4 regions of the Acetobacter oryzifermentans genome follow, and region 3 is predicted to be linked to each of the others. Evidence: riboswitches for the same ligand, from Rfam matches in the RefSeq annotation. Region 3 holds a riboswitch; each other region holds the start of a gene.
The links. A riboswitch is a leader RNA that binds a small molecule or an ion and turns the genes downstream of it on or off. The one in region 3 is predicted to bind cobalamin.
Positions count from the first base shown of each region.

Region 1 (7,399 bases), 940 kb from region 3:
CATGGCCGGAACTGTTGGCAACACCATCCGGGCTTTGTTCATCAGCAGAAAGCAGCAGCAGTTTAGCTGTTTCAATGCAGTGCGCAGCAATAACAAAATATTTGCCCGTAACGCGGTGTGACCCTTTGTCGGGGTCAAAGTAATGCACGGCGGTTACGCGCTTGTTCGCGCTGTCTCGCTCAATCTTATACACCACAGCGTTGGGGATAAACTTAGCCCCGGCAGCTTCTGCATGGTAAACGGAATAGCTACCGTTATACATGGCCCCAATAGGGCAGATGGGCATGCAGTTATTATGCCCTTCACATGTTGGGCGGCTATCATACGGGCGGGTGTTACGTGCTTGTGGTTCGTGCACCACGCGCCACGGCGTTTTTTCCTGAATCAGTTTGCGGAATTGTTGTGCAGCGTAAGAAATGGGCAGTGCATCCATAGGATATGGCTGCCTGCGGGGAGACCCAAGATCTTCCACCGCAGGATCTGGCCCGCAAACCCCCATCATGACTTCTGCCTGATAGTAAAAGGGCTCCAGATCATCGTAAGTTAAAGCCCAATCGCGGCCCTGACCGTAACGTGTTTTGAGTTCAAAGTCTGATGGTAGGTAACGCCATGCGCACCCAGCCCAGTGCCATGTGGTGCCTCCCATCATACGTAAGTAAACCTGCTGATAGGCTTCGGCATTTGGGCCGGAGGTATGCAGATACTCGTTAGGGGTTTGCTGATCAGGCGGATGCCGTGCCCAAGGCACAGCCGGAAATGGCCCCTGATAAGAGGGTTTGTTTTCCAGATTGCGGAAGTTTTCTACAAAATGCTGGCGGTCAACACGTGGGCCAGCTTCCAGCACAATGACGGAAATACCGGCGCGCGCCAGTTCGTTGGCAATAGAACTACCTGCAACGCCTGATCCTACGATCACAACGTCGGCTGAAAGATTTTCTTCGGAGGGCATAAAGCGGGGTATCCCGTAAGATCAGGTCGGTTCGATAACAAGGGCGGAAGCAGAAAGTGCAGGGTGCCCTTTTGGGCGTGCAACTTCTGGTGGCTTGCTTGTCCAGTAGAATGGGCCGCCTGTTGCATAGGTTTTGGGGTAAACGGCATCCTTGGTGATGTCGAACATCAGGGCGGAGCGGTAAATCACCACTTTGCCATCCGCAATACCTCGGTACCAGCCGGTCAGAATTTCGTGGATAACATCTTTAAGTTTGGGATCAGATTTTTCTGCTGCATGAGCAAAGGCAGATGCCGTCGTAAATTTTTCTCGCTCTAGTAGAGTATGCAGGGTGTTAAGTTTATCCTGTCGATCGGCATTGGCATGCACGATATTGGCATATAGGGCCGCACCAATCTGGGGGTTTAGCGTATCTCTATCTGTCAGTCGCTGGGATATCTGCATAAAGCGAGAGAGGTCTTCAGTGTTTGGTGTAGTAGGCGCGGTATTAGCAAGCGCCGCACCTGTTGTGCCTGCAACAGAAAGACCAATACCACCTAAAAGCACATCCCGACGGGACATGCGCAACAGTTTATTCAGGCGCATGGCGTTAGGAGATGAACACCACTCCGCCACAGGCTGCCCCTCGTGCGTTTGTCTCATTCTTCGGATTCTCCCTACAAAACCGGGCTCCGCCTTGTCAGAATGAAACATTGCGGAGAAATATCGAGTTCAAAATTACGGGTAGTTTTATAGGGACGGCCTGAGCTTGCAAGCTGTTGTAATGGAATAATAGGTTATTTCATGCTTCGTTGAAGCAGGTATGCTTAGGGGTTAATGTGGCAGTTGTTGCCTATACGGCCATGAAACGGCTGCCAGGTATCTGTTCTACCAAAGAGCTCCAAACCTAAAAAACCATGCAGTTTCAGGGCACCATCATCCGCTATCCATATAATAGCATCGTAAGTATTTTTGCTCTGAGGATCAAAGATATGACCTTTCCAGTGGTCATGCCGGTCTTCCATGGGATGGAAGCCTTTGAGCATCTGAAGGTTACATTCTGTTTTTCTACGGCCAGAAGCTTCTTCATCTTGCGTTAGGTTTAACCCTACAAGGTTCCCACACATTTTATCGCCACAGGTGTGGATATTGAATACGCCTTTACCGTCTTCCGTAATCCATTGTCCGGTTATGGCTGGTGTAGAGGCGCTTTCTGCATGAGCGTTGGAGGGTATATTGCTCCAAGCAAGAAGCAGTGCTGTTAAAAATGAGCTAAAGGCATGTTTATGCATGTTACTGCCTGTTTTGCCGCTGCCGGTTCATCCCGCCCGGTATGATGTGCCTGATGGAGGCAGGTCTCCTGGCTTGGGGATATGGTATGTTAGACCTTTTACCTTCCCAGCCGTGTTTATCGGCCAGTGGCTAGCCGTGACCGGCAGCAGGTCAAACCTCCCCTTACAGTTGCGGGAGCAGCTGCCGACTATAAAGATTCTGCTTCAATTTAAGGCAGAAATCCGTACACGGCATTCCCTTTCAAGCCGCTTGCGCAGCACCATCCATCTGTTCGAATATATATTCTAGCAATAAGCAGGTTTGGTGCCAGTATGAGAAAAGCAGGGCAGGTGAGATGTTTTTGCGCCTCGCTTTGCCTTACAGGGCAGCAATAACCTTAAGCCCTGCCAGAATAGCATTGGGAATAACCGAGGTTTCTCCGGGGCGCATCATGTACTCAAACTCGGATGTAATAACCAAGCCCGGTGTGACAGGAATGCCGTAATATGCTTCCAGAATTGCAGAATGTGTTTGTGGCCCATTGATATAGGGGCCAAGGGGAACGCCCGCAGCTTCCTGCATACGTTGCCCATAGGCCAAGCGTGGGCTGAGTTGGTAATAGGAATACATGACGCCCAGACGATCCAAAGGCCGGTGGGGGATAATACCCAAAAGGGAAGCCCCTGCGTAGAACTCGTTTGAGAATGTGGAGTTACTTGGCGTGTTATGAATGAAGCCAGCTAGCACATATCCGCCAGCCATCTGATGTTCGCCATGGCTGCGATACACCATCTGGTCTGCCTCTATATAAAATGTATCACGCGGTTTGAGTTTGTGCGGATGCACAGAGCCCGCAAAAGCAGCGGGAATGGTGCCAACCATATCGGGGTAAGGAGACGTGTCATGCCCAAAACCGATTTTGTAATGGCCCGGAAGCTTGCGCGTGCCAAAAAACGGTTCCCACGTTAACTCAATGGGAGTTTGAATACCTGTATAAGGCTCATCGCCCCATGCCCAACCTGTATTGTCACGTGCTTTGGGGCCTATGCGATAAATACCAGTGCGCAGGATAAGATCATGCGTTGGCCGAAAGCGCACTGTGCCTCCCCATGATGTTTTGGGGTAAACGCTCCAACCTGCCGGTTCTCGTATAGCCATGGGTGCAGAGCACATGGTCATGAATGTGCACAGTAAAATAGAAGTAGAATAGGTATGTGTAAGTGAAATGCGTCCGACATTGATATTGATACGGTTGTGAAGAAAAGATTTTTCGAGATACAGATCGGCAAGGCGGGCCGCTGCGGGGCCGTGAATACTCCATACTTCTGTAAGAAGTACATTTCTTTCCCCAACATGATCCCAGCCGACTTGTCGGCCTTCACGGTTCATAACAATACCATGCAGGTACCACCCTTGTAGCGGATTCCAACCGGTAAGCTTGCCGAGATCAAACAACATGCTGGCACGAATTTCATGCGTATAATCCATACCTTTTGAAAGACCGCCAGCAAGATTGGCTATACCTTCACCTTTATATGTTAACTCAAAGGTAAAGCCGCGTTCGCTTAGTCTGTCGCGCCAAGGTTTAAGGCCCGGAGCCAGATTGCCAAAGGCCTGTTCAGCAACAAAATACCCCGCACTGATATCCTGCCTGCGTAACGCTGTATTATTATGGTTTAACAGGTAGGAAAGGCTTTCAGTATCAAACAGGGCGTCCAGACGTTCTTCAGCTATCGGGCGTTTGTGTTTTTTTGGTATCTCGGCGTTAACGATAGATTTTGAAGAAAATTCAGGTTTCTCAAAAGACTTGGTGGTTTCATTCTGTTGAGCGCGCGCGGAGGTAGCGTGAAAAGCAATATCAAATGTGAAAAGAACTGTCCCGATATAAAGCAAGCGAAGAACGGATAAACATTCTTGCTGGTAGCGTGATGTTTTTTGTTCTGAATTTGAAATGATATAAGTTGAGGGCATTGCCCGATCCTCATGGCGCAAGAACGACCATTGCGTACAAGTGGCATGCAGCAACGGAGCATCTCTGAAACAAGGGGAAAGAAATACAAAGATTAAAGGGAAAGGCGGCTGGGTGCTTTCTCTTTAAAAAATAGATTTTGTAATTTTAGCAAACATTTTTCAGATCTCACGTTTCTTTTTGTTTTTATTATCGCGGATTATGGAAATTAAATTACAATCAAAAAGATTCAAGGATTTTTTTCTGTTATAACGAATACTCAAGAAAAAGTTTACAAAATTACACTGTTACAACAAGGTTTATTCTCAATTACAAATACAAGAAATCCGTAGGCAGCCAGAGGAGCTACCTACGTAAAAGAGGTATCAGACTGAAGGTGTTTTTGTAATTTGTGGTTGCGTGTGCAAGGCCTCATGAAGTTGCGTATCATCCAACGCATTTTCCCAGCGTGAGACAACAATAGCAGCAACAGCATTACCAACCAGATTGGTAAGGGAACGACATTCAGACATAAAACGATCAATACCCAGAATAAGCGCCATGCCACCCACAGGCACGCTGGGTACAACAGAAAGTGTGGCAGCCAGAGTAATAAAACCAGCGCCTGTTACACCAGCAGCACCTTTGGAACTCACCATAGCAACTAGCAGCAGGGCAAGTTGTTCCTGAAAGCTTAGGTGCACATCAGTTGCCTGCGCAATAAACAGCGCAGCAAGAGTCATGTAAATATTGGTGCCATCCAGATTAAAAGAATAGCCCATGGGCACAACTAACCCTACAATCCCTTGGGAGCAGCCAGCCCTTTCCAATTTGGCAATCAAACCGGGTAGGGCGGATTCAGAAGAACTGGTGCCCAACACAATCAACAGCTCTTCTTTTAGAAAGACCAAGAGCCGCAGAATGCTAAAACCAGCCAATCGTGCCACAACACCCAGAACAACGCCTACAAACAGAATGGCTGTAAGATAGAATGTTAGCACCAAGGCAAGTAGGTGCAGAATGGAATGCAGGCCAAACTTACCTACGGTAAAAGCCATGGCACCAAAAGCCCCAACAGGTGCCAGATACATCACCAAACGTACAACTCCAAAAACAAGTTCTGTCAGGCTGTAAAACAGATTAAGGACGGCTTCCCCCGCTTTACCCATTTTGGCCAGACTGATGCCAAACAGGATGGCAACCAGCAGAACCTGCAGAATTTCACCCGATGTAAATGCTCCGGCGGTTGTGGAAGGAATGATCTGCAACAAAAAATCTGCAAAGGAATGATGCTGCGCGGCAGCACTTACAAACTGTGTAACAGAACTTGTATCAAGGCTTTCGGGGCGAATGTGCAGCCCAGCACCGGGTTGCAGAACGTTAGCCACAAGCATGCCAATGGCGAGTGCCAAAGTAGAAAAACACAAAAAATACAGCATGGCTTTGCCAGCTACGCGGCCAGTTTGCTTAAGGTCCGCCATGCCAGCAATGCCTGTGCACACTGTTAGAAAAATAACAGGTGCAATGACCATTTTGATAAGTTTAACAAACCCATCTCCCAGCGGTTTAAGTGCGGTGGCAACAGAGGGGAACATTGCACCCACGGCAATGCCTGCACCCACAGCCACCAGAACCTGAAGGTAAAGGAAGCGTTGGTGTGAACTGGAAAGGGGAGCAGATGATGGAAGCACGCCTAAAAATCTTTCTGTTCTTGTTTTTGTGCCTGTGGTGCATCCTGATGGAATATATAGTGTTATATCAAGAATATACGCGCAGACTCACGTAGGGTAACGCGTGTTTATATCGTTTGGGAAGAGAGGGTATATCTCTTTTTCTTGAGTTTTCTAGGCGTAAACAATGTGGAAGGTGAATATTCAGGCATAAAGTCCTAGATTATAGAGGTATAATTACATGGATGTAATGATGCGGGGGTTGACCATATTTTTATTGTGAATGTTAGACATTCAGTGTGGGTAAGGGGCTGCGCGTGCTGAGGCTGCATTGGGCAATCTGGCTCCTGTGTTCACATGAAAATGGTAGGTCAATACCAGAATAACCTTCATCTTCACGGAGGAAGAAGGAGCCATGATCTTATCCTTTCATGCGGTAAAGAACTGGCTCAAGCCAATGGTGCGTAAGGCGCGCCGGTAAGCAATGGAACTGCGATCTGCCACCACATGTACTTCCAAAGAAGGGTCAAGCGGTAGGTTTTCGGGTTTCTGGGCTTCTACCAAGGCGCGGTCTTCCTCAAAAACTTTCAGGTTGAAATCATAAACATCCTGCAAAGGTAGGTCGGTATCAAAGTTACGACACATGGGTGCAAACATGCGCGTTTTCTTGGCGGAAACAGGGGACGCTGCATTCATGATGACCAGCCTGCCGTTATCGGGAAAATGAATTTCCAGCGTGGCCGTAAAAGGAACATGCACCCGAAAATGGCGCAGCCATTCAAAATCTGGTCGGCCACGTTCTGATTGCCCAATAGGGTAGTTGCCGACATTGCTGCGGTATTCTGCCTCAAATCCATAGGGCGTCATTTTGGGCATGTATGCTGGTACTATAGGGTTGTCTGGGTCAGCAAAAGTTTCTGTATGCACAAATGCAAAATGAGCAACGTCTATAAAGCCCTCAACCTGCCGCCCTGCAAAACCGGCAATGTCTATCCAAGGGCAGTTGATGTGTTGGAAACCTGCTTCATCCCAATGTGGCATGGCCGGAAGAGATATTTCTGCATTTTCCTGGGGACGTAGGCACGTCCAGATCAAGCCATATCTTTCTACCACAGGGTAAGTCCGCAGGTTCAGGCGGGAAGGAATGGCGTTATTCGGGTGGGCGGGAACACGTAAGCATCGGCCTTGATGGCCAAATTGGAAGCCATGATAGGCGCAAGCAACTGTTTGGCCGTTACCCTTACCCATGCTGAGTGGCACGCCACGATGCGGGCACAGGTCATCTGCCACAACAATTTCTTTTCCAGCCCGATAAACAACCAAAGGTGCATCAAGTAGCGTTACGCCTAAGGGCTTGTCTTCCAGTTCACGCACAAGGGCAATGGGATGCCAGTATGAGGTCAGAATAAGCCAGTCATCAGCATCAAAACTGAGGTCGCGGGGGAGTTTGGTGTCGGCGGGGCGGGCGCAGGCTGGGGATGTCACAGCTTAATCTCCTGAATAGGGAATGTTTCCCGTTCCTTTAGGAGACAGTGTTTCATTAAGCGTATATTATCGGATATATCTATTTCATGCAGTATC
Region 1 is NZ_CP011120.1:2,384,677-2,392,075, reverse strand. It holds gene WG31_RS11315 (GMC family oxidoreductase) at 1-949, opposite strand, end outside; gene WG31_RS11310 (sorbitol dehydrogenase family protein) at 971-1,642, opposite strand; gene WG31_RS11305 (DUF2147 domain-containing protein) at 1,756-2,220, opposite strand; cobalamin riboswitch at 2,262-2,501, opposite strand; gene WG31_RS11300 (carbohydrate porin) at 2,579-4,171, opposite strand; gene dctA (C4-dicarboxylate transporter DctA) at 4,535-5,839, opposite strand; gene WG31_RS16200 (hypothetical protein) at 6,113-6,235, opposite strand; gene WG31_RS11290 (aromatic ring-hydroxylating dioxygenase subunit alpha) at 6,248-7,303, opposite strand.
Region 1: it holds a riboswitch for cobalamin, as region 3 does, so the genes downstream of both, WG31_RS11305 (DUF2147 domain-containing protein) here and WG31_RS02585 (TonB-dependent receptor plug domain-containing protein) in region 3, are expected to answer to the same signal.

Region 2 (7,399 bases), 920 kb from region 3:
TCGAGCCCTGCACCTGGGTAGTCAGACAAAATAATAGATATTTTTTTGTCTGACTGCGCCATTTTCCGCAATTTAGCCCATGCAATTGCACGGCCTGCCACCAACTTTATCCCCGGTTTATAAGGTTCTCTAAATGCAGGCTGTCCGGGCTGTGCATCTTTTCTGAAAGAAATTGGAAATGTTGCAATTGTGCCGTCCAGTTCTGGCAATACCACTTGCATGGCCATATCCGCCCGCGCCAGACCTCGTGGGCTTTCTTGCCACAAAGCCTGTGTGCACCCCGGCTGCAGAAGCTGCAAAATAGGCGCATCGGCCACATCCAATGGTGAAAAACCATTCTGGCTTCGTGCAGAAAAACATGTTGCGTCCAGAACAACATCCGGTTTTACACGTTGTAGATAATAGCTTACATCATCAGAAACGTTAGGATCTTTCAAAGATGTAACATATACAATATCTACAGCACAGCCACGTTGCGCCAGTTCTTCTGCCAAACATTCCGGCCCTGCCACGTCTCCTACCAACAAATGCGCGCGATAAAGAAGTATCACTGCTTTTATCTGCACCTGAACTGGCATGACGGTAGTAGGATAAGAACGATATACGCCCCATGCAGGCAATGCTTTAGGATGTGTCCCTTTATCTTCCTGCATCCCTGCCAGTGCAGACATAACTTCCAATGCTGCGCAGATGTTATCCGGCCCTCCTTGTTGGAAAAAACCGTTTAACCGCGCGTAATATTCTGCGGAAATAGTGGAAAGTTCCGCCAGCCGTCCATCATCTCCGGTATGTACTGCCTGTTCCCGCACATCAGAAACAGAACTTTGTGATGTATCACCGGGTAACAAAGCCAGCGGCACGCCTGTTTCACGGCTCCATGCCGCCAGTTCTTCTGCCCCATAACGCCAGTAATCCAAACCACCCAACAGCCGCACCACAACACAGCGCGCTTTTTGCAATGTGGTTTCAATGTACAAATAGATCGACATAGGATGGCGTAATCTTGCCAGGCTTGTGACCTGCAAGGTGGGAAGCACTATGCCTTCTTCAGTTTGAGCACGTAGCAAGGCTTCTGCATGGCGCAGGGCCAGAAGATCACTTTCTGTAAAAGAAAGTACAACAAGATCAGCAGAGGGAAGATTGAGATCCTCTGCCATTTCCTGTTCATCGAGCGTCCGGTTTTCCCGCACCAAAAGATGCATAAGCCTACTCCGTCCTTAATCAGGCCGTTACCAAGGTGCCGCCAAGAGCCTTGGCTATGGATGCAGCATCCAGCCCCTTTTGCCCGATCACGACAATGCGGCCTTCTCGTTTTTCGTTAGCGGAAAGAGGACGATCAAATTCGTGCCGGAAACGCACCCCCACACCCTGCACAGCCAAACGCATAGCCTTGCCTGCTACCGCTGCAAAACCTTTCATGCGCAGTACATCATAACGGCGCGCCGTATCCTGCAAGAGCGTTAAAAACTGCTCGACGCTGTGCTGCTCAGGCACGCGCACGACAAAACTTTCAAAGTCATCATGTTCGTGTTCGCCATCCTCTGCATCATGATGAGAAGGACGCGCAGCCAAGTCTGCTTCTGCCGCTGCCCCAATCCCAAGCAATATGGCTGGATCCACCTTGCCTTCTGTGGCACGCACAATCTGAACTGGGCGTGGTGCCGTGTGGCGGATTTCATCTTCAACACGTGTCAGCGCATCTGCATCCAGCAGATCTGTCTTGTTCAACACCACAAGATCTGCGGCATTAATCTGATCTTCAAAAACTTCTGCTAATGGGTTGTCATGATCCAAAGAAGGATCTGCCGCACGCTGCTGGGCAATAGCTTCAGGATCATCTGCAAAACGGCCTGCTGCCACTGCTGGTGCATCTACTACCGTTATCACGCCATCAACTGTCATGCGGTTACGCACTGTTGGCCAACCAAAAGCCTTGAGCAATGGTTTAGGCAGTGCCAAACCAGATGTTTCAATAACCACATGTTCCGGTGGATCAGCCCGATCTAGCAGAGCTTCCATGATTGGCAGAAAATCATCTGCTACCGTGCAGCACAAGCAACCGTTGGTCAGCTCTACAATGTCATCTTCCTTGCAGCCTTCCACTCCGCATCCGCGCAGGATTTCCCCATCAATGCCAAGGGAACCAAATTCGTTCACCACCACGGCAATACGGTGCCCTGCAGCACGCTGAAGCAGATTACGCAAAAGGGTTGTTTTACCTGCCCCTAAAAAACCAGTGATAATGGTTACAGGCACGCGAGATGCGATTGTCATGAAGGCTCCTGTTCATCATAAAGTTGTGCGGGAACACGCCCCAACACCATATTGGAAAGAGATGCCGGACGGCGCGAAGGCATGACTGTTCCCCGCGCAGACTTTGCATAGAGTTGGGCATAAGCCAGCAGATCTTCTGCTTTTTCTGTACCCAGATGTCCTAATAACCATGTCCAACGCTCTGGCATAGCAATGGCTGCAGTGCATCCGCGATCGCAGGCTGCCAAACACTGAACCTGACGCAGCAGAACGGGAGCTTCCTGCCCAGTAGCTTCTGCTTCCTGCACCAAGGCCTGTAAACGTGCATATAGCTGGGCACCCGGCGGTTGATCCATAGCAGGCCCACCGCGCCGACACGTGACACACACATGCAAAACAGGACGATTCTGAAGTGATTTTTGAGAAAAATCGGGAGCTTCGGCCATGCTGTATCCCTGAAATAACCGCCATTCTCAAAGAACAGCCGCTTGACGGGGTGCAGACACCCGGCGCCTCTACCTCAGAGATAAGCAGAGGAAATATACCCTATGGTACATCTATGCCTGCCGGGCACCCCGCCAGCAGCAACGCCAGAACTTAATAATAACTAAGACCCACCAACATGCTTACGCATACTGGCACCAATGGCAGGTTTCCTGGCTTGTACCCACATAATACCCCAGCCATAGGCCAGAACATAAAACGGCGCTCCCTACCTTCCCAGCCTGCATGCAGACCAGTGGTTGAGGCCCGAAAGCCCTTACGGAACACCATGGGTAACTTACAGTTGCGGGGGCAGCGACGGCCTTGCACCGTTCTTCCCTTTTCATCCCGTAAAGGACACCATTAGCCGGTGCACAATGCGCATAAGCGGCCTTTGCTTTCAACCCGCAGTTTTATGACCTCACAACTTTAAGCTCTACCATCCGAAACAGGAGTGAGGCTTCACGCTAATGTTCCTGTGCTTTGTAGCTTTATTTCCATTATTGACGCGCAAAACAGCTATGTTATATTCGTATGAATATACTTTATATATCAAATATTCTTTAGCTAACTAATGAGGATTCCATGACTTCTCCACGCGTTCTGCCCACACTGGATGAAACGCGTTTTTCAGACATGGCGCTTACCTTCCGTATTATGCGGTTAGCCACAGTCTGGCGCACGCAACTGGACAGGGCCTTGCGCCCCCATGGCATGACATTAGCCAGTATGCGCCCGATGGCTTATTTGATGATGATGCCCGATGGAGCCACGCAAAGTGATCTTGCAGCCGCCATGAACGTGGATTGTTCTGCACTGGTGCGTATTCTGGATTTGTTGGAAAAACAAAAGCTGATCACACGCCAACAGGATATGCAGGACCGGCGCGCCAAAAAGCTTGTGCTCACACCTGCAGGGCAAGAAAGATGTGTGTTGTTTCACACTATTTCTGCACAGCTTGAACAGAATGTCCGCCAGAACCTCACGGAAGACCAAGTGCGTAGCTTAATTCATGATCTTTCCTGCATGCTGGAAACACATCATGAACGCTAGATCCGAGCAAAGCAGTAACACACTATCTTCCTTTAACGCTGTGTTCTCCCGCTGCTTACCTGCCCTTTTTTCTGATGAAGCCCAGTGGAATGCCTTTAAGGCTACCGCGGGCTATTCTGCCCGCGTCTTTTTATGCATTGGCATTGCCGTTTTTCTGGCGTTCACGTTCCAGCTTCACTCTCCCCTCAGTGCAGCCACAACTGTTCTTATTGTGGCAAATCCAACTGTAGGGGCTATGGTTTCCAAAAGCGTATGGCGTGTTATCGGCACAGTTATTGGTGCCGTTATCAGCATTGGCATTATGGCTGTATTTGTGCAGTCCCCTGTTCTGTATTTTGCGGCTCTTTCTGTTTTTGTCGGAATAGCCTGCATGGTCGCCACATTCCTGCGCTTTTTTCGCGCCTATGCTGCTGTATTAACCGGTTATACAATTGTTATTATTGCCGCACCTGCTTTTGCGGACCCAGACAATATTTTTCTTTCTGCAATGGGGCGACTTTCTGCCGTAGTAACCGGCGTGGTGGTAACGGCTTGTGTATTTATGGTAACAAGCCCCCGTAAACCCAGTGCTGTGATGGAAAAACTGGGCAACGCCTTTCGTGACACCATTCTCCACGCAAAAAACTTTCATGCACAGGAAGGTATTTCTTCTCACCCAGAAGAAAATACGGAAAAAGAAAACAATCCTTCCGAAATAACAGATACTACAACCACAGGCACAGCATTCCGTAGCCTGCCGCAACCTCTTTATGATAGCCGCAGCCGCCTTCTGGCGGGTATGGCAGGATTAACACCAGCCATAGAATTTGCCGCAGCAGATGACCCCGACATGCAGGCCCGTATTTCCAACCTGCGCTTGGCACTTAACCGTTTAACCGGGCTTATTGTCAGCTATCATCCTTATTGGCTCAATCTCTCTTTGGTAGATGCGCAATCACGCCCTGTGCATCAGTATGTTGCCGAAACATTAGAGCAGATTCTGCACCTTACAGAACAACCCGGCTGGCTGGAAAACCCCGCCCCGGTTTCTGCCTGCCTGCATGAATGCCTGAAAAATCTGGAACAACTTTCACGCAACAATCCGGCGCCCAGTTTGCTGGCCACATTGGATAATACGCGTGATATTTTGGTACAGATAGATCTTGCCCTATACGATCTTACAAGCCTGCGCCGCGATCGTGAATCTTCCCACACACGCCAATATCTGGAATGGCCTGTAGCCTTGCGCAATGGTGTGCGCGGCATGTTCATTGCACTTCTAGCTGGCATGCTGTGGTATGTGTTCCACTGGAGCGCTGGCCCTATGCTGATTTTGTATGTAGTTGCCGCATCAAGCCTGCTTTCAACAGCTCCCTCCGCCGGTAAAGCAAGCCCCATGATGGCAACAGGCACCATGTTGGCTGTGCCTATGGGTTTTTTATGCCATTCCCTGTTTCTGCCTCGTATAGATGGCTACCCGCTTTTATGGCTAACTCTCTGCCTGTTTCTACTACCTGGTGTATGGCTGCAATTTCACCCGCGCTACAGCATTGGTGCATTTGGATATGCAGTGTTTTTCACCATGCTGCTCTCTATTAACAACCCTATTATTTATAATGATCTCGCACTCACCAATAACTGGATAACCATGGTAGCAGCCTGCATACTTCTGGTGCTGGTTTTCCGGGTTATTCTGCCGCCAGACCATCGGTTGGATGCTGCGCGGCTGGTTTCTTCCCTTACGCGCAGCCTGCAACAACTCGCTCTTTCCCACAGTAACAAGCCCGTGCAATGGATTGCATGGGAAGGTCTCCAACTTCAAAAAATCACGCGGCTGATGATGCGTCTTTCCTTTATTCCTTCCGGAATAGACCGGCAGGGCTATACAGATGCGGCCTTTGCAACACTTTCTCTAGGTCGGCTAATTTTACGCCTGCGCTGGAATGCAGAACATACCAAGCTTGATGCGCAAGCTCACGCTGCTCTTGAAAATGCATTAAAAGCCTTTGCCCTATTGCGGCATACCCCACTGGCTACGGCAGATGCTCTGGAGCAGGCTGCTGCAATTCTCCATACCACCGCCACAGATCAGAATGGTGCCTCCCTTATGCGGGATAGAACCATCTCCTGCCTCATGCAAGCAGCGGGCATTATCCGCGCCATTCCCGGGTTTTATGGCAAATACGGCCCCATCCATCGCTCTGTGGATGAGGTTGGGGCAAATGCCTCTGTTTCTACACTTATGGAGTCTACTTCTGTGGGATGAAATAAAGGAAAAAGTTTCCTAAAATAAAAGTCATGATGATGAATTTAATTTTATCTAAATTTTCTTTTTATAGAGAACTTCTGCTCTGCCATTTACTTAATGCTTAAGTCATCACTCATAACAAGAAGTATCTGGCATGGCATATTCCGACACCTCGCCTCCGGTGACATACCGAAGAGCCAACCCAGCCCCATTAGGCTTAATGGGTTTTGGGTTAACAACCGTTCTTCTCAATTTACATAATGCAGATCTGGTACCTATGGGTTCTGCCATTCTGGCCATGGGGCTAACATTTGGGGGTGTTGCCCAAATTCTGGCGGGAATGCTGGAATATGGCAATGGCAATACCTTTGGCATGACAGCTTTTAGCGCCTACGGTGCTTTCTGGCTTTCGTTCGTGACACTTATTGGCCTACCTCATACTGGCATTGTGGATGCCAGTAGCCCTAACCTTGTAGGAAGCTACCTACTCGCGTGGGGATTGTTCACATTTATCATGTTTATTGCCACGCTCCGTGCCTCACGGGCGCATCAGATTATTTTTCTAAGCCTGACAGTTCTATTCGCTCTCCTTGCCGCGGGTGATATGCTGGCTATGCCAGTTGTTACACAGTTTGCTGGGTATGAAGGATTGTTCTGCGGTTTTTCCGCCATCTATCTCGCTGCTGCTGAAATTCTGGAGGACGCCTTTGGATATGCAGTACTGCCGATTGGCAAACCTGCACCGGCGTCCATCGCTTTCCGAACTGCAGCCGCCTAAACACCCCAAAAACATTATGCCCCGCAGCACAAAATGCTCCGGGGCGACATGTTTGCATTACTTCTCAAAACAATTTTGAGCTTCCTGCTTATTCACTTCCGCCAAAGTTGGCGGCATCCACACAGGCTGGTTATCTTTATCAATCAAACGTGCCCGAATCCCCTCTACAAAATCTGGCCGGGCCACCATATGCCGCACCATATTTTCCTCCAGCACAAAAGCGGCATGTAACGAGGAAGCAGCACGTGCCTGGTGCCATCCATACCATGCTACCTGCACAGAAAACGGACAAGCACGTGATAAAGCTTCAAGATCCTCTTGCGCCTCTTCTGATCCTTCCGCTTTCAATTTTTCAATAACCTGCAAGATATCTGGCGCATCATAACAGGAATCCAGATTTTGCACGTCCAGACTTTCAGGCTGGGAATGAAGGCGGCTGAATACATGCTCTGCACTTTCAACGCTCAACGTTTCTCTTAAATCTGTAAGAGAGTCCGATGAAACCAGAACATCTGCAAACCCCATGGCTATGGCCTCTGCTCCGTTCATACGCCCACCGGTAACAGCACGCCGTAAACCAGAAAAACCTGGCGCACGGGCTAACA
Region 2 is NZ_CP011120.1:2,408,802-2,416,200, forward strand. It holds gene cobN (cobaltochelatase subunit CobN) at 1-1,202, opposite strand, end outside; gene cobW (cobalamin biosynthesis protein CobW) at 1,222-2,274, opposite strand; gene WG31_RS11395 (DUF1636 family protein) at 2,271-2,699, opposite strand; cobalamin riboswitch at 2,883-3,116, opposite strand; gene WG31_RS11400 (MarR family winged helix-turn-helix transcriptional regulator) at 3,322-3,789, shown strand; gene WG31_RS11405 (FUSC family protein) at 3,779-6,034, shown strand; gene WG31_RS11410 (acetate uptake transporter) at 6,171-6,794, shown strand; gene WG31_RS11415 (enoyl-CoA hydratase/isomerase family protein) at 6,852-7,399, opposite strand, start outside.
Region 2: it holds a riboswitch for cobalamin, as region 3 does, so the genes downstream of both, WG31_RS11395 (DUF1636 family protein) here and WG31_RS02585 (TonB-dependent receptor plug domain-containing protein) in region 3, are expected to answer to the same signal.

Region 3 (7,399 bases):
TGCACGTCTGTTAACGCGCACAACCCGCTCCGTTGCCCCCACGCCAGATGGCGCCGCGTTTTACGAACACTGCCTGCGCCTTGTGGCGGATGTGGAGGAAGCAGAAAATCTGTTCCGCCAGAGCGAAAGTGCCGTGCAAGGCGTATTGCGCGTTAACATGCCCGGCCGCATTGGGCGGCTGATAGTGGCTCCGGCATTGCCCGATTTTCTGGCAACATATCCCGGCCTTTCGGTGGAACTGGGGGTAACGGACAAGGCCGTTAATCTGGTGGAAGATGGGTTGGATTGTGTGCTGCGCGTGGGCCCTTTGCAGGATTCCGGCCTGATTGCCCGCCGTATGGGGGAGTTAAAGCTGATAAACGTGGCCAGCCCGGCATATCTGCATCAGCATGGCGTACCCCAATGCCCGGCAGACCTGCTGCATGGGCACGAGGCCGTAAATTATGCCTCCCCCCAGAATGGCCGCGTGGAACAATGGGAGTGGGAAGAAAACGGCCAAACCCACATGCTGGATATACCGGGCCGTGTAACAGTAAACAGTGCAGAAGCCCTTATAGCCTGTGCGCTGGCTGGGTTGGGGATGATTCAGATACCCGCGTACGATGTGCGCTCTTATCTGCATACCGGCCAGTTGGTAAAAGTGCTGCCCAAATGGTGTGCGGCCCCTTTGCCTATGGCGTTGCTTTACCCACACCGGCGGCATCTTTCCATGCGGGTGCAGGTGTTTGCCGCATGGCTGGAGGAACTGGTGCGCCAGCAGGTTTTACGCCCTGTTTCCGCTGCTCCGTAAAGGTGGCGTGTATGTGCAGAATGCCCGTTGCATAAACGCCTAAACACGCCCAAAGAGCGCAAGCCATGTTAACCATAGAAAACATTCTGTTGCTGCTTTTGCTGGCGGCAGTTAGCAGCCTGCTTGTTGCCCTGTTTAAACAGAAGGTTCCGCAGCCGGTTGTTCTTATCATTCTGGGTGTGTTTGCGGCGTTGGCGGGCATGCATGTCAGCTTGCAGCCAGATATGTTCATGTTTGTATTTCTGCCGCCTTTGCTGTTTGCAGATTCATTCCGCATGCCATTGCGTGAGTTTTCAGAACTGCGCGGCCCCATTCTGTTTTTGGCCTTTGGGCTTGTGGTTATCAGCACGCTGGTATGTGGCTATGCTATTCATTGGATTGTGCCCGAACTGGGCTTGCCCATCTGTTTTACGCTGGCGGCAGCGCTTTCCCCCACAGATACGGTAGCTGTTTCCAGCCTTATTGAAGGGCGCAAAGTTCCCAATCGGTTGTTGCAGATTTTATCTGGTGAGGCCCTGTTTAACGATGCCTCCGGCCTTGTGTGCTTTCGCTTTGCCATGGCCGATGCCCTTACGGGGGAGTTCTCTTACAGGCAGGCTTTTGGCACGTTTTTAATGGTGGCGCTGGGCGGCTTGCTGGTGGGCGCTGCGGTGGCATGGCTGACTGTTAAGCTTAACCGCGTGCTGGTGCGTCGTGGGTATGATGATTCGCAATCCCAAATCATCTTTTTGCTGCTCTTGCCATTTTTAATGTACGCAGCGGCGGAAGCGGTGGAATGTTCGGGCATTCTGGCCGCCGTGGCAGGCTGCATGGTGCTTAAACTTTCCGGTATGATAGAGGATACCGCCACTTTTACCCGCTTACAGGCCACAACCGTATGGAACATTGTCAGCTACGTTTTTAACGCGCTTATCTTTTTGTTTCTGGGCTTGCAGTTGCCAGAATTGCTGCAACATGGCGTGGCGTTGGGCCATAAATACGATGTGGCTTTGTGGCAGGTTAGCCTGTTTGTGGTGCAAATATACGCCATTATGCTGGCCATGCGGTTTGCAGGCGTATGGACATCCGTTTTTGGCCGTTGGGTGGTGGCGCGTATTGGCAGCCTGCCGTTTGAACCCACGGGCTTTGCAGGCAGCTTGTTGCTGACATTTGCCGGGGTGCGCGGGGCCGTTACGCTGGCGGCTGTGCTCTCTCTGCCAGAAGGAGCGGATGGCACAGATGCCTTTCCCATGCGCGATGCCGTGGTGGTGGCGGCTACAGGTGTAATTGTGCTTTCCCTGCTGGCTGCCAGTGTGTTCATTCCTCTGTGCCTGCGTTTTTTGCCGCACGAAACGGTGGATAAGAATGCGCAGGAAGAAAACATGGCCCGCCAAAAACTGATACGCGCAGCCCTTGCAGTGCTTACAAAAGCGCGCACGCAGCCGCCTGCGCCCACCCCAAAGGGTACAGCACTGGCTAAGCCGGAGGGGCAAAGTGCCGCAGATGAAGCCCTGCGGCAGGAGGTGATAGACCGCCTCTACCAACTGTATCACAGCCGGTTGGAAGAGGAGGATGAAACGCCGCGCATTACGCCGCTGGATCGTAACCGGGCATTGCGCCATGCGCGTATGGATCTGGCCCTGCGCCTGCAATTGCTGCGGGCAGAACGGCAGGCCATGCGAGATATGACATCGCGCAGAGAGATCAATGACCAAACAGAATGGAAGCTCCAGCAGGAACTGGATTATGAGGAGCAGGTGATCCGCTCGCAGTCTCAGCGCCTCCCGCGGGAGGCCTAAAGCCCGCCTGCCAAACGTGGCGTGCTTTTGTTGACAAGCCACCCCCAGCCTGTAAACCACACCGCATGATGGTTTCCCCTTAGGGGAATGAAAAGGGAACCGGGTGCCCGCGCCGTTGCCTGCAATGGTTTTGCGATATTCCCGGGCTGTCCCCGCAACTGTAAGCGGCATGGATGTGCACGCACAGCGCCTTACGCGCTGGCCCACTGGAACAAACCTTTCCGGGAAGGGGTGCCACAACCGAAAAAACCGCAAGCCAGGAGACCTGCCATCAGCACACAGTTGCAGACGGGGCATGTCAGCCGGGGTGTGCTGGCAGGTTGGGCGAGCGGTTAGCCTATGGGGTGGTTTGCGCCCCTGTGGTGGAAAAAGCCGGGCCAGGTCTCGTGGCAACGCTGTTAAACCGCGAGATTGCCTAAAGCCATGCGCCTTAAAACCCTTTTGCTTACCGGCTCATCTTTGCTGCTGGTAGAAACCACCGCCGTTTGGGCGGCAGATGCCCCAACCCCCGCCACATCAACGGGCAAAAATACTGTTGCCACCAAGGCGGCAGCAACACCAGCTACCACCGTTCCGGCGCCACAAAATGCGCCTGTTTTGGCCGGGGTGGAGGGCACGCAAGCTGTGCAAGCGCGCAGCGCACAGGCGTACCCGGATTACATTACGGTTAGTGCCGCACGGCGGCCCATGCGGGCGGATGAAATTGGCACGGCCATGACGATCGTGACAGAAAAGCAGATACTCACCCAGCAGCGCCGCACGTTAACAGATATTCTGGCCCGCCAACCGGGGCTGAATGTGGTGCGTTCGGGCGGTTTTGGGGGCACCACCTCTATTTTTATGCGTGGTAACAATGCCAACGAGGTAAAAGTGCGGCTGGATGGCATGGATATTAACGATGGCAGCTCCACTTCTGGTGCGTTTGATGCCGCGCAGTTTGTAACTGATGGCATGGGCCGCATAGAAATTTTGCGCGGGCCGCAAAGTGGCCTGTACGGGGCGGATGCCATGGCCGGGGTGATTGATATAACCACCGCGCAAGGGCAGGGCAGGTTCACCCCTTTTGTGCGGGTAGAAGGTGGATCTTACGGCACGTTTAATCAGGTTATGGGCGCGCGCGGCAGTAAGGGAAAGTTCCATTACAATGTGGAGCTTTCTCATTACCGACAGGATGGCTTTCATGAAATCCCGCGTTATATCGGGCGCTATTTTGGCGCAGATAAGGAGCAGCGCCACCGGGGGGATAGAAACGATAACCGCTCCGCCAATATTCGCCTTGGCTATGATGTGACGCATAATTTTGATCTGGGGTTAACGGCCCGGCTGATCCAGAGCAATCTGCACACCTACAGCAGCTATAATATGGAAGATGAATATTACAGCCGCTTGGGATATTACGGTGATGTCAGCAGCGAGCGTGAACATACCACGCAAAATCAGGCCATTGTGCGGGGCACTGCGCATTTGTCCTCATTTGGTGGCAGGTTCGATCAGGTCATTGGTCTGGGGTATATGACAGGCCGCAGAAGCTGGACAGAAACCGGCACCACGCTGGAAGGCGATGCCTTGCAGTATGATCCCACATATTACCGCACCAGCCGTATCAAGATAGACTGGCACGGCACCGTCAATCTGGATAAATACGGATCCCTGCTTGTGGGGGCAGAGCATTTTCATGATACGTTTAATTCCAACCAAGGAAATAGCGCGCCATCTTCCACGCCGTTCAGCACCAGTGCGGGTATGGATACTACGGCAGGGTATGGGCAGTATCAGGGTAACTGGAACAAGATTTTATATGGTGCGGCCAATATCCGGTATGACGCCAATTCCCGCTACGGCAATTATGTGACGTGGCGCGTGGCTCCGGCCATTCATATTCCGCACAGCGGCACGGTTATCAAGGCCAGTGCAGGCAGTGGCTTTCATGGCCCTTCATTGTATCAGCTTTTTGCCAACCAGATTTCCACCAGCTATGCAGAAAAGGGGAACCCCAACCTGCGGGCCGAGCGCCTGATAGGGTATGATGTGGGCGTAGAACAAACCTTGGCGCATGACAAATTGCATTTTGGGGCCACATGGTATGAAAACCACGTGCGCAACCTTATCCAGTCCGTAAGTTCTTACGAAAATTATTACTCCACCTATTCCTACAATAACGTCGCCCGTGCCCGCATGTATGGCGTGGAAGCGTATCTGGATTGGAAAGCGCTGGATACGCTGGATTTCAACCTGAACTATACATGGACCCACGCGCGAGATGCCTCTACCGGGCAAGAACTCCAACGCCGCCCGCAGCACAAGTTCAATTTCAACACCACATGGCAGCCGGTGGATGGGCTCTCGCTTTCGGGCAATATTCTGTATGTCAGCGGCGCGCGTGATATGCCGGTTATTTCCGATACGTACCAGTATTGCAGCACATGCGGTAAAGACCACGGATATTTCACCATAGATCTGGCGGCCAGTTATAAAATCAACCGCTATGTAACGGTGTTTGCGCGGGCAGATAACTTGCTGAACCGCCAGTATGAAAGCCCCATAGGCTACCTTCAGCCCGGTCGCGCAGGTTATGGCGGCTTTACGCTGAATTACTGATGCAGCTTTCCGTAATCCTCCGCCGGGTGGGTATGTGTGTACTGGGTGCAGCCCTTGTGGTGCCTGCGCCGGGGGCGGCACGGGCAGAGCGTGTGGCATCGCTTAATCTGTGCACAGATCAGCTTGCCCTTATGTTGGCAGACCACAAGGATATTATAGGTCTTTCCACTTTGGCGCGGGATTGCACGGAATCTGTGTTGTGCCAGCAGGCGCAGGACGTGCCGGTGTTGCAATCCACGGCGGAAACAGTGTTGGCCGCCAAACCAGATGTGGTGCTGGCAGGCCGCTTTACAGCCCGCTTGGCCGTGCGGGCAGCAAAGGAGGTAGGGGCCAAAGTGCTTACGCTTTCCCCCGCATCCTCCTTGGCGGATATTCCAGACCAGATCATGCAAGTTGCCAATGCGGTGGGGCACCCCGAACGCGGGCGGCAGCTTGTAGCGGCATTTCAAGCCCGGTTGGCGGAACTTGCTACCACCCGCCAACTATCAGACCCCATAGCCGTGGTGTATGAGGCCAATGGCTTTGTGGTGCACGCCCATAGTTTGCCCGATGATGTGCTGGCTCATGCCGGTTTGCGTAACTTTGCCACCACGGCAGGCACGCCCCCTTTGGGCGGGCGCGTACCGCTGGAAGTGCTGTTGGCTTATCACCCCGATTTACTGGTGCGCGATCCCTCCGGCCCCGGCCATTCTCTTGCACAGGCCATGCTGGCCAACCCGGTTATGCTGGCCATGTTTGCGCCACCGCATGTTGTGGATGTGCCAGCGCGCCTTTGGCTGTGTGGGCTGCCACAAACGCTGGATGCCGTTGCCTCATTACGTCACGCGCGGGATACCATTGTGGCTGATGGCACAAAGAATTTTCAAAACCCACCCATTACGCAGCCTACGGTAAAGGAAACCCAACCATGAAGCCCTTGCGCCCCGTTGTGCTGAACACGCTGTTGGTGGTGCTGGTGGCCGTTATGGCTGTGGCCTCTTTGTGGTGGGGGGAAAGCAGCATTAACGTGCCAGCAGCCTTGGCAGATTGGTGGGCCGGTGCGCATTCCATAGGTGCGGTTATTATGGGGCAGTTGCGCCTGCCGCGTATGTTGCTGGCCCTTATGGTTGGCGGCACGTTGGGGCTAAGTGGTGCGGTGCTGCAAGGCTATTTGCGCAACCCGCTGGCTGATCCGGGGCTTTTAGGTGTTTCTGGTGGGGCAGCCCTTGGGGCTGTTTGTGTGTTCTATACAGGGCTTTTTCAAATAGCCTCGGCTTTGCTGCCTTTGGGTGGTTTGGCTGGTGCATTGGTTACGGCCACGTTGCTTGTGGCGCTGGTGGGGCGTGGTGGCGCATTGGTGCTGTTGTTGGCTGGTGCGGCAGTGAGCAGTTTTACCGCAGCCCTTACCGCACTGGTGCTGAACCTGGTGCCCAGCCCCTATGCTACGTTTGAAATCATGCACTGGCTGATGGGGTCTTTAACAGATCGCACCCTTAATGATGTGCTGCTGGCCTTGCCCGGCGTGGTGGTGGGGTGTGCCCTGCTTATGGGCTGTGGCCGCGCCTTGGATGCCCTAACAATGGGGGAGGACGTGGCCCAAAGCCTTGGTTTTCGGCTTGGTGGTGTTGGGGGCGTGCAAATGCGCGTGGTTGTGGGCACTGCATTGGCTGTGGGCTCTTGCGTTGCGGTTTCTGGCGCTATCGGGTTTGTGGGGCTGGTGGTGCCGCATTTGTTGCGGCCTTTGGCGGGGCATCGGCCATCTCGGCTTATGGTGCCAGCATTTTTGGGCGGGGCTGCGCTTTTGCTGGCGGCAGATCTGGCAGTGCGGCTTATGGCCGGGCGCACAGAATTGCAGTTGGGTGTGGTAACGGCCTTGGTGGGGGCGCCTGTGTTTTTCCACCGTGTTATCTTGTTTAGAAAACGGAACATGCTGTCATGTTAAATGTGCAGAATGTTGGGTTCAGCATAGAGGGCGTGCAGCTTCTCCAAACTGCCACTGTGCAATTTGAGGCGGGAAGCGTAACAGCATTAATAGGCCCTAATGGTGCTGGCAAAAGCACGCTGTTGCGTATTATGGCGGGCTTGTTACCCGCCACGCAGGGGCATGTGGTGTGTGATGGCGCGCCTTTGCAACAGCTTACATTGGCCCAGCGTGCGCGGCTTATGGCGTATATGCCGCAGGATGTGCAGCCATTTCCGCCCATGCCAGTGCGGGAGGTGGCATCACTGGGGCGCTTGCCTTATGGGGAATCTC
Region 3 is NZ_CP011120.1:525,030-532,428, forward strand. It holds gene WG31_RS02575 (LysR family transcriptional regulator) at 1-790, shown strand, start outside; gene WG31_RS02580 (Na+/H+ antiporter) at 856-2,568, shown strand; cobalamin riboswitch at 2,621-2,855, shown strand; gene WG31_RS02585 (TonB-dependent receptor plug domain-containing protein) at 2,992-5,166, shown strand; gene WG31_RS02590 (ABC transporter substrate-binding protein) at 5,166-6,077, shown strand; gene WG31_RS02595 (FecCD family ABC transporter permease) at 6,074-7,087, shown strand; gene WG31_RS02600 (ABC transporter ATP-binding protein) at 7,081-7,399, shown strand, end outside.

Region 4 (7,399 bases), 1.2 Mb from region 3:
AGATCCTATTCCACTTCACCAATGATTTTCACGAGACATCAATTCCCGATGCATGCTTCGTCCTCGACTGGTAAGACGAGCGGCAGCACTGCCCCAGCGTACGGAAAATCCGGCCGCGACATATCCCATCAATATCAATGATCCGCGAATGGCACCGCGATCCGCTACGGGGATGCCATACTCGCCGCTTATCGGTAGAGAGAGAATAAAACGGCACTGTTCTTTTGTGAGATCTTTTGCCGCCAGATAGGGCCTGCCTGCCCCATTCTGGGTGGGGAAATCTATGACATTACTCATGATCTGTCTCTTCAGGTTCACACTGTTCAAGAAATCATAAATTCAACTTGCACACGACAATACAGATCCATCGCAGCTTTCTGTGCACCAATCAGATTCTGAACCGCTATATAGGTTTGCACGTAACTTGCTTCCGGCACGTGCGCTGGCCTGTCAGTCAGCGCCATCGCCATTTCTATCGCTGTATCGAGAAGCGGCCTGAAATGTGCTTCCAGATAGTCACCACGCATCTGGTGGTCTGTTGGTAGATTGGAAACAGTCATCTGGAAAAGATCATAGCCATTCTGCTGCAATTGTTCTTCTTCAGGTAAAGCCGCATCTGTCTCCAGCAAAGAAATGACACAGGTTCGATCAGGCGCCAGAAGAATGATCTTTTCCAGCAAAGGATGAAAAGCATGGGAAGGTGGCGCGATAAAAGGCAATCTCATGGGGCCGTCTTTTCTACACTCTCTGGCACCTGACCACATCGCCTGAGCAGATCACGAAGTTGATTGATAACCGGGAAGACTTCCCGATTGTGATCTCCACCGAGGTCTTTCCATGCAGCCTGTTCCAGCTCGACAATCTCGCGATCTTCAAAGAAGACGCGCTCCGTGAATGCGACCAGTATTGGCCAGGCAATATCCAGTAAAAAAGGCACTTTCAGTCGTTTGATCGACAACAGACCGAAAACACGGTTGGTCAGCTCCTCACGATCCTGCGGCACATAAGATATCCATAACTCCATCACGGGTTCCTCAATCCCTTGCGTTTCAATACGCAGGATCTGGTAAGGATATTGTGTCCTGATGGTCATGACATCCCGGTAGGCAAAATCCCGACCATCACGGCGTCTCTGGCCGTAGATCAGCGCCTCGCTCAAAGGCTGTTTGCCGCCGGTTCGTGCAAAAGTGTAGCGGGCCTCCACAAAATCCTCTCCGTGATCCATTCCGAGGAACCGAGGCTTCATTTTCCCGACCAACCGACTGTGCAAAACCTGATGATTCATATCCATCAGATTTTCATGCATGAAACTGTAATGACAGTTCACCACCTGCCCGAAGCGCCGCGTGCGATAGCGCCTGTCTCTCACCCTTGGAAAATCAGGAAGCGAGGTCGTCGCCGCAAGAGACTGGTCTCCCATGAAAACAAAAATAAGCCCATCTTTTTCGCGGCAGGCCCAACTTTTGAGACGCAGACATTGCGCTTCGGCTGAAACATTCGGCGAAGCACATTGGCCGTCCCGGTTATATCTCAGACCATGAGCAACGCAGCTTATCAGGTCACCATGGACGTTTCCTTTGCCAAGCAGAACCTGCCGATGGGCGCAAAGGCCATCTAGAGCATAAGGAATGCCGCTTTTGGGGCGCACGACGACGATATGCTGTCCTGCAAACCGGACATCGATTGCCTTTTCCCGTCCCAATTCACGGGACCAAGCGACAGGATACCAGAAGTTCGGGTTGGTTCTGACACGTCTTAAATCAATCTGTACCGCGCACGCTGAATGATCTGAAATTTGGTGAAGTTCGTTTTCCATTGCCTCGGCTTTTCAACTGGCTCAGCGCAAAGGAAACAATACAACGCCTCGTCATGGAGCATCGTGTCGTCTCTCACATTTTGTCTGAGCAAGTGTACCCGTTATCAATTATCGGACAGAATGCATGATTGTCCGGTGACTGACTCTGAAGTGTCTAACGAACTAATGCTGTTTGCAGCACAAAAGCGTCATTCGTATATCGGCCAGAAATAATGGGGTCAGCCCCCCTGACCTGAAAAGAGTCCATCGCCTGATTCATCAGGAGTGACCGAGGCATGAGGCAGACAGGCATATATTCTCTCCTCCCTTCGGTCATCCCGCCCGACGGTTGGTGGCTGAGCAATGGCAGGTCTCCTGGCTCACGGATCATGGCCAACTGGTTCCAACCTTCCCGTTCCTATGAGAACAGTGGTCCACGTTCAAAGTGAACGAACCAGCGGCATACCGCCTACAGTTGCGGGAGCAGCCTCCGACTTTGCTTCCGGCCGATTGTCTGACCAGAACATAACGGAATTCCCTATTACCCCGCTTGCGCGGGACCATTGAAGCGTTTGCTCCTGCACCATGCCGCCAAACGCATCCTACGTGCAAGCTGGAACATTCTGGAGCTGCGAAAGGCAGATATCAGTTTTTCGCATGTAGACCGAGACCGGATTGAGCTGATGCCCTGAAAACAAACATTACGCCAATCAGTTTCTGACTGCGTCTTTTCCTGAGACAATGCAGCCACATTAGTCCATGAACAATATTGATGTATTGATGAAATCAAATCATTTCTGCTCACGGGTTCGTTCAGGCATAAAGCTACCATGACGATGACCACCACCGCCTAAAAAACTCAGAAGACAAACTTGGGGACGCCATGCCCCCGTGCCCGCATTCTGGTTTGCGGTGGAAATAGGGATGCAGAACAACAATGATTCAGGATTCGACATTCAGTATCCATCGGCTTCGTTTCGATGAAAACTATCATCCTTCCGACAGAACCCGCCTTACGACCAATTTTGCCAATCTGGCGAGAGGGAAAAGCCGTCAGGAAAACCTGCGCAATGTCCTGCGGATGATAGACAACCGGTTCAATGATCTGGCGCATTGGGATAATGCCAACAGAGATCGTTACACTCTTGAACTTGAAATCGTTTCTGTGGAGATGGATCTCGCCTTTGCAGGCAAAAGCGGCAGCTTTCCTCTGATCGAAGTCCTCTACACAACAATTGTTGATAAAAACGCCAACAAACGGATAGAGGGCCTCGCCGGAAACAGTTTTTCCTCGTACGTGCGGGATTACGACTTCAGCGTGTTGTTACCGGCTTACAATAAAGAAAAAGCCAAATTCAGTGTTCCCCATAATTATGGAGACCTACATGGAAATCTCTTTAAAAGCGTTATGAACTCGTCTGCTTACAAGCAGAATTTTAAAAAATTACCGGTTATCTGCCTCAGTGTCTCGACCAATCGCACCTATCATCGAACGGAAAATCAGCATCCTGTTCTCGGCGTTGAGTATGAACAGCGTGAATTTTCTCTGACAGACCAGTATTTTAAAAAAATGGGAATGCAGGTTCGTTATTTCATGCCGCGCAATAGTGCTGCGCCACTGGCCTTCTATTTTTTTGGCGATCTGCTGTCTGACTACTCTGCTCTTGAACTGATTAGCACCATCAGCGTGATGGAATCTTTTCAGAAAATTTACCGTCCTGAAATTTACAATGCCAATTCTGCTGCGGCTGACTGTTATCAACCGAGCCTAAAACATCAGGACTATTCCAACACCCGCATTGTCTACGATCGGGAGGAGCGTACACAACTGGCGATCTCACAGGGACACTATACGGACGAGCATTTCATCAAGCCATATCACGACATTCTCGAAAAATGGTCTGCCGGTTACGTCGCCTGATCCATCAGAAATACAAGGTTACCTCTCATGAAAACACTCCTCCCCACCTCAACGGCTGGCAGCCTGCCGAAACCCTCATGGCTTGCCAAACCTGAGACACTCTGGTCCCCCTGTAAATTGCAGGGGGAAGAGCTGGTCGAAGGTAAGCAGGATGCGCTTCGCCTGACGCTGGACGATCAGAACCGTGCTGGCATTGATATCGTCAGTGACGGCGAGCAGACGCGTCAGCATTTCGTCACGACCTTTATTGAGCATCTCAGTGGTGTCGATTTCGAGAACCGTCAGACAGTCAAAATTCGCAACCGCTACGATGCAAGCGTACCATCCGTTATCGGCGCTGTAGCGCGTGAAAAACCGGTTTTTGTCGAGGATGCAAAGTTTTTACGCACCCTGACAAAAAAACCTATCAAATGGGCGCTCCCCGGCCCCATGACGATGATCGACACGCTCTATGATGGCCACTACAAAAGCCGTGAAAAACTCGCCTGGGAATTTGCCAAAATTCTCAATCAGGAAGCAAAAGAACTGGAAGCGGCTGGTATCGACATCATCCAGTTCGATGAACCCGCCTTCAATGTTTTCTTTGATGAGGTCAATGACTGGGGCATTGCCACATTAGAGAAAGCTATTGAAGGGCTGAAGTGCGAGACAGCAGTTCATATCTGTTATGGTTACGGCATCAAAGCCAATATCGATTGGAAAAATGCTCTTGGGGAAGAGTGGCGTCAGTATGAAGAGATCTTTCCCAAACTGCAAAAATCCAATATCGATCTGATTTCATTGGAATGTCAGAACTCCCGCGTTCCAATGGATCTGATCGAACTCATTCGTGGAAAAAAGGTCATGGTTGGCGCCATTGACGTGGCCACCAAAACCATTGAGACGCCTGAAAAAGTCGCCGATATTCTGCGAAAAGCACTTCAGTTTGTTGATGCTGACAAGCTTTACCCCTGCACCAATTGCGGTATGGCACCGTTACCGCGTGATGTAGCGCGTGGAAAACTGGATGCTCTGGGCGCAGGTGCGGAAATTGTTCGAAAAGAACTTTCGGCCGGCTAGGTAGCTCTGCGGGTTTCTATCATGGACGGCAGGACACAGGTCTTGCCCTCCATGATGCCAGAATTTCTGGAGACATCAGCAGTCTCACCACGTCTTCCGCGCTGTATAAAGCCAGCGAGAAACGCCCTCGATCCTTTATCATTTTCGTTCCAATCGGCCGGAGCTTACCGTCACGCGTCCATCTGATACGTTCCCGACTGGAAACTCCCAAAGCATCCTGAAGAGTGGCTGGTGTGAAAGGGCGTGTGCAGATTTCCTCCACCGTCGTGATCAATTTTCCAATATCGCGCGCTTTATTGGTCGTGGGGCACGCCATGTCCAGAATGTGCTCGAACCGACGCAGTCGTTTCCGACATTCCTGCTTTCGGCAAACAATAATCCTGTGATGTTCTGAAAGAAAATCCACAAAACGGGTGAGACGTTCGCCCTTTGAAAGGGCCAGACGTTCAGGTGCATGGAGATAAGACAGAATATCTCTGACAAGGGCATGATGTATGGGTCGTTTCACCGTTCAAACAGTATTTTGTCCAGATCAACGGAACCACGGGTTTACACAACACGGACAGCCGAACTGACTTTCCTCATCAGAGACACTGTCCTCCGGCTCATCACATCTCAGAACTGGTTCGTGCTGTAGTTTATTATCACGTGTCGTGGTGGGTGGAACTTCGCCGAACAAACAAGCTCCGTCATCTTGTGTGTGATCAGGCCTCATCATCAGTTCCATAATAGAGCTTGCCAAGCTCGATCGGCGAACGCCCCTGACTGCGGCGGTGAGCATTGGTATCACGCAGGGAATAGACGCAGCCGCAATATTCCTGCTGGTAGAACTTCTCCTGCTTGCTAATCTCGATCATTCGCGCGGAGCCACCCCCTTTGCGCCAGTTGAAATCCCAGTAGGAAAGTCCTTCATAAAGGGATACGGCGCGTTGGCCGCAGTCATTGATCTGCGCCATGTTCTTCCATCGTGAAATACCGAGTGAACTGGTCATCACCGGGAAACCATGCTCATGAGCGTAAAGCGCTGTGCGCTCGAAGCGCATATCGAAGCACATGGTGCAACGCACACCGCGTTCCGGTTCCCATTCCATGCCTTTCGCACGGGCGAACCAGTTGTCCCTGTCATAATCGGCATCGACGAAGGAGATACCATGCTTATCAGCAAACCGGATGTTTTCGTCCTTGCGAAGAAGATATTCCCGCTCAGGATGGATGTTCGGATTGTAGAAGAAGATCGTGTAGTCGATACCCGATGCGGTCATGGCCTCCATCACCTCACCCGAACAGGGTGCGCAGCATGAATGGAGGAGCACCTTCCTGTGCCCATGCGGTGGAGTCAAAATCTGCCGGGGTTTCTCGTTCATCGGGGACTTCCGTTTTTTCCAAAAGGCCTGTCACATTATGAGATGCGTTCGTCTGCATCGGACGCACCCCAAGGATATGGGCAATCGCGTACGTCAGGTCAGCACGGTTCAACGTGGAGACATGAAACTCGTTAATCCCATAGGTCTGCAAGGTACGGATCTGTTCCACCGCCACCATACTGGCAACGATACGACGAAGTTCAGGATTCTTCGCCGTCCCATCGAACAGATGCCTCAACCATGCCGGAACAGTTACCCCACACACAGCCGAGAAGCGCACGATCTGCTCGTAATTCGAAACCGGCATAATGCCAGGAATGATGGGGGCAGTAATTCCGGCCGCCAGACACCGATCCAGAAAACGCAGATAAATTTCACTATCAAAGAAATACTGCGTGATGGCCCGTGTGGCCCCCGCATCAAGCTTGCGCTTGAGGTTATCCAGATCAGCTTCCGGGCTTAACGCTGTAGGATGGGTTTCGGGATAAGCGGCGACAGAAATATCGAAATCCGCGATACGACGCAGACCGGCAACAAGATCACTGGCATAGATATAGCCACCCGGTCGCGGACTATCATCAACAGCGCCTGCGGAAGGATCGCCACGCAGGGCCACGATATGATGAACACCAGCATCCCGATAGCAACGGGCAAGATCATCTACGGCCTCGCGGGGCGCACCGACACAAGTCAGGTGGGCGGCGGGGATAAGGTCTGTATTCCGCTTCAGACGCAACACCGTGGAAAGAGTACCGGCCTGCGTGGTTCCGCCAGCCCCATAAGTGATCGAGACAAAGCGGGGTGCGAGAGGCGCCAGACGCCGGATACAGTGCCAAAGCCGTTGCTCCATTGCGTCAGTTCGCGGTGGGACAAACTCGAAAGACAGAATTGGGGTTTCGGAATTACACGACAACAGTCTGTCGATACGCTTTTCCGACAGCCAGGTGCTCAAAATGCCTGTCATGTCAGCCGGAAGTTCTCACCGCGTTCAACTTTTCCTTGAAAATGTCGGAAGAAAGATTGAAGCCACCGTTCGATCCACTGTGAAAGTGGTCGTGAATGTCGTTGGAGACCATGGTCTGCATCCGCATGAATGAATGATTGATCCTTCATAGTAGAAGTTTATAAAAATGAACTGAAATGATATATTTTTATGGCTATATGAATTTCGTGCATTTATCGGACAAAACATGGGCATTCTGGAACGCAGCCATCTAACAATCATTCGGGAAGTTGCACGGGAAGGTTCGCTGACGGCTG
Region 4 is NZ_CP011120.1:1,732,176-1,739,574, forward strand. It holds gene WG31_RS14990 (hypothetical protein) at 16-297, opposite strand; gene WG31_RS08145 (hypothetical protein) at 324-725, opposite strand; gene WG31_RS08150 (Rieske 2Fe-2S domain-containing protein) at 722-1,816, opposite strand; cobalamin riboswitch at 2,144-2,375, opposite strand; gene WG31_RS16175 (hypothetical protein) at 2,359-2,487, shown strand; gene WG31_RS08155 (DUF1852 domain-containing protein) at 2,733-3,716, shown strand; gene WG31_RS08160 (methionine synthase) at 3,744-4,775, shown strand; gene WG31_RS15495 (hypothetical protein) at 4,795-5,283, opposite strand; gene WG31_RS08165 (epoxyqueuosine reductase QueH) at 5,480-6,037, opposite strand; gene metF (methylenetetrahydrofolate reductase [NAD(P)H]) at 6,051-7,103, opposite strand; gene WG31_RS08175 (LysR family transcriptional regulator) at 7,330-7,399, shown strand, end outside.
Region 4: it holds a riboswitch for cobalamin, as region 3 does, so the genes downstream of both, WG31_RS08150 (Rieske 2Fe-2S domain-containing protein) here and WG31_RS02585 (TonB-dependent receptor plug domain-containing protein) in region 3, are expected to answer to the same signal.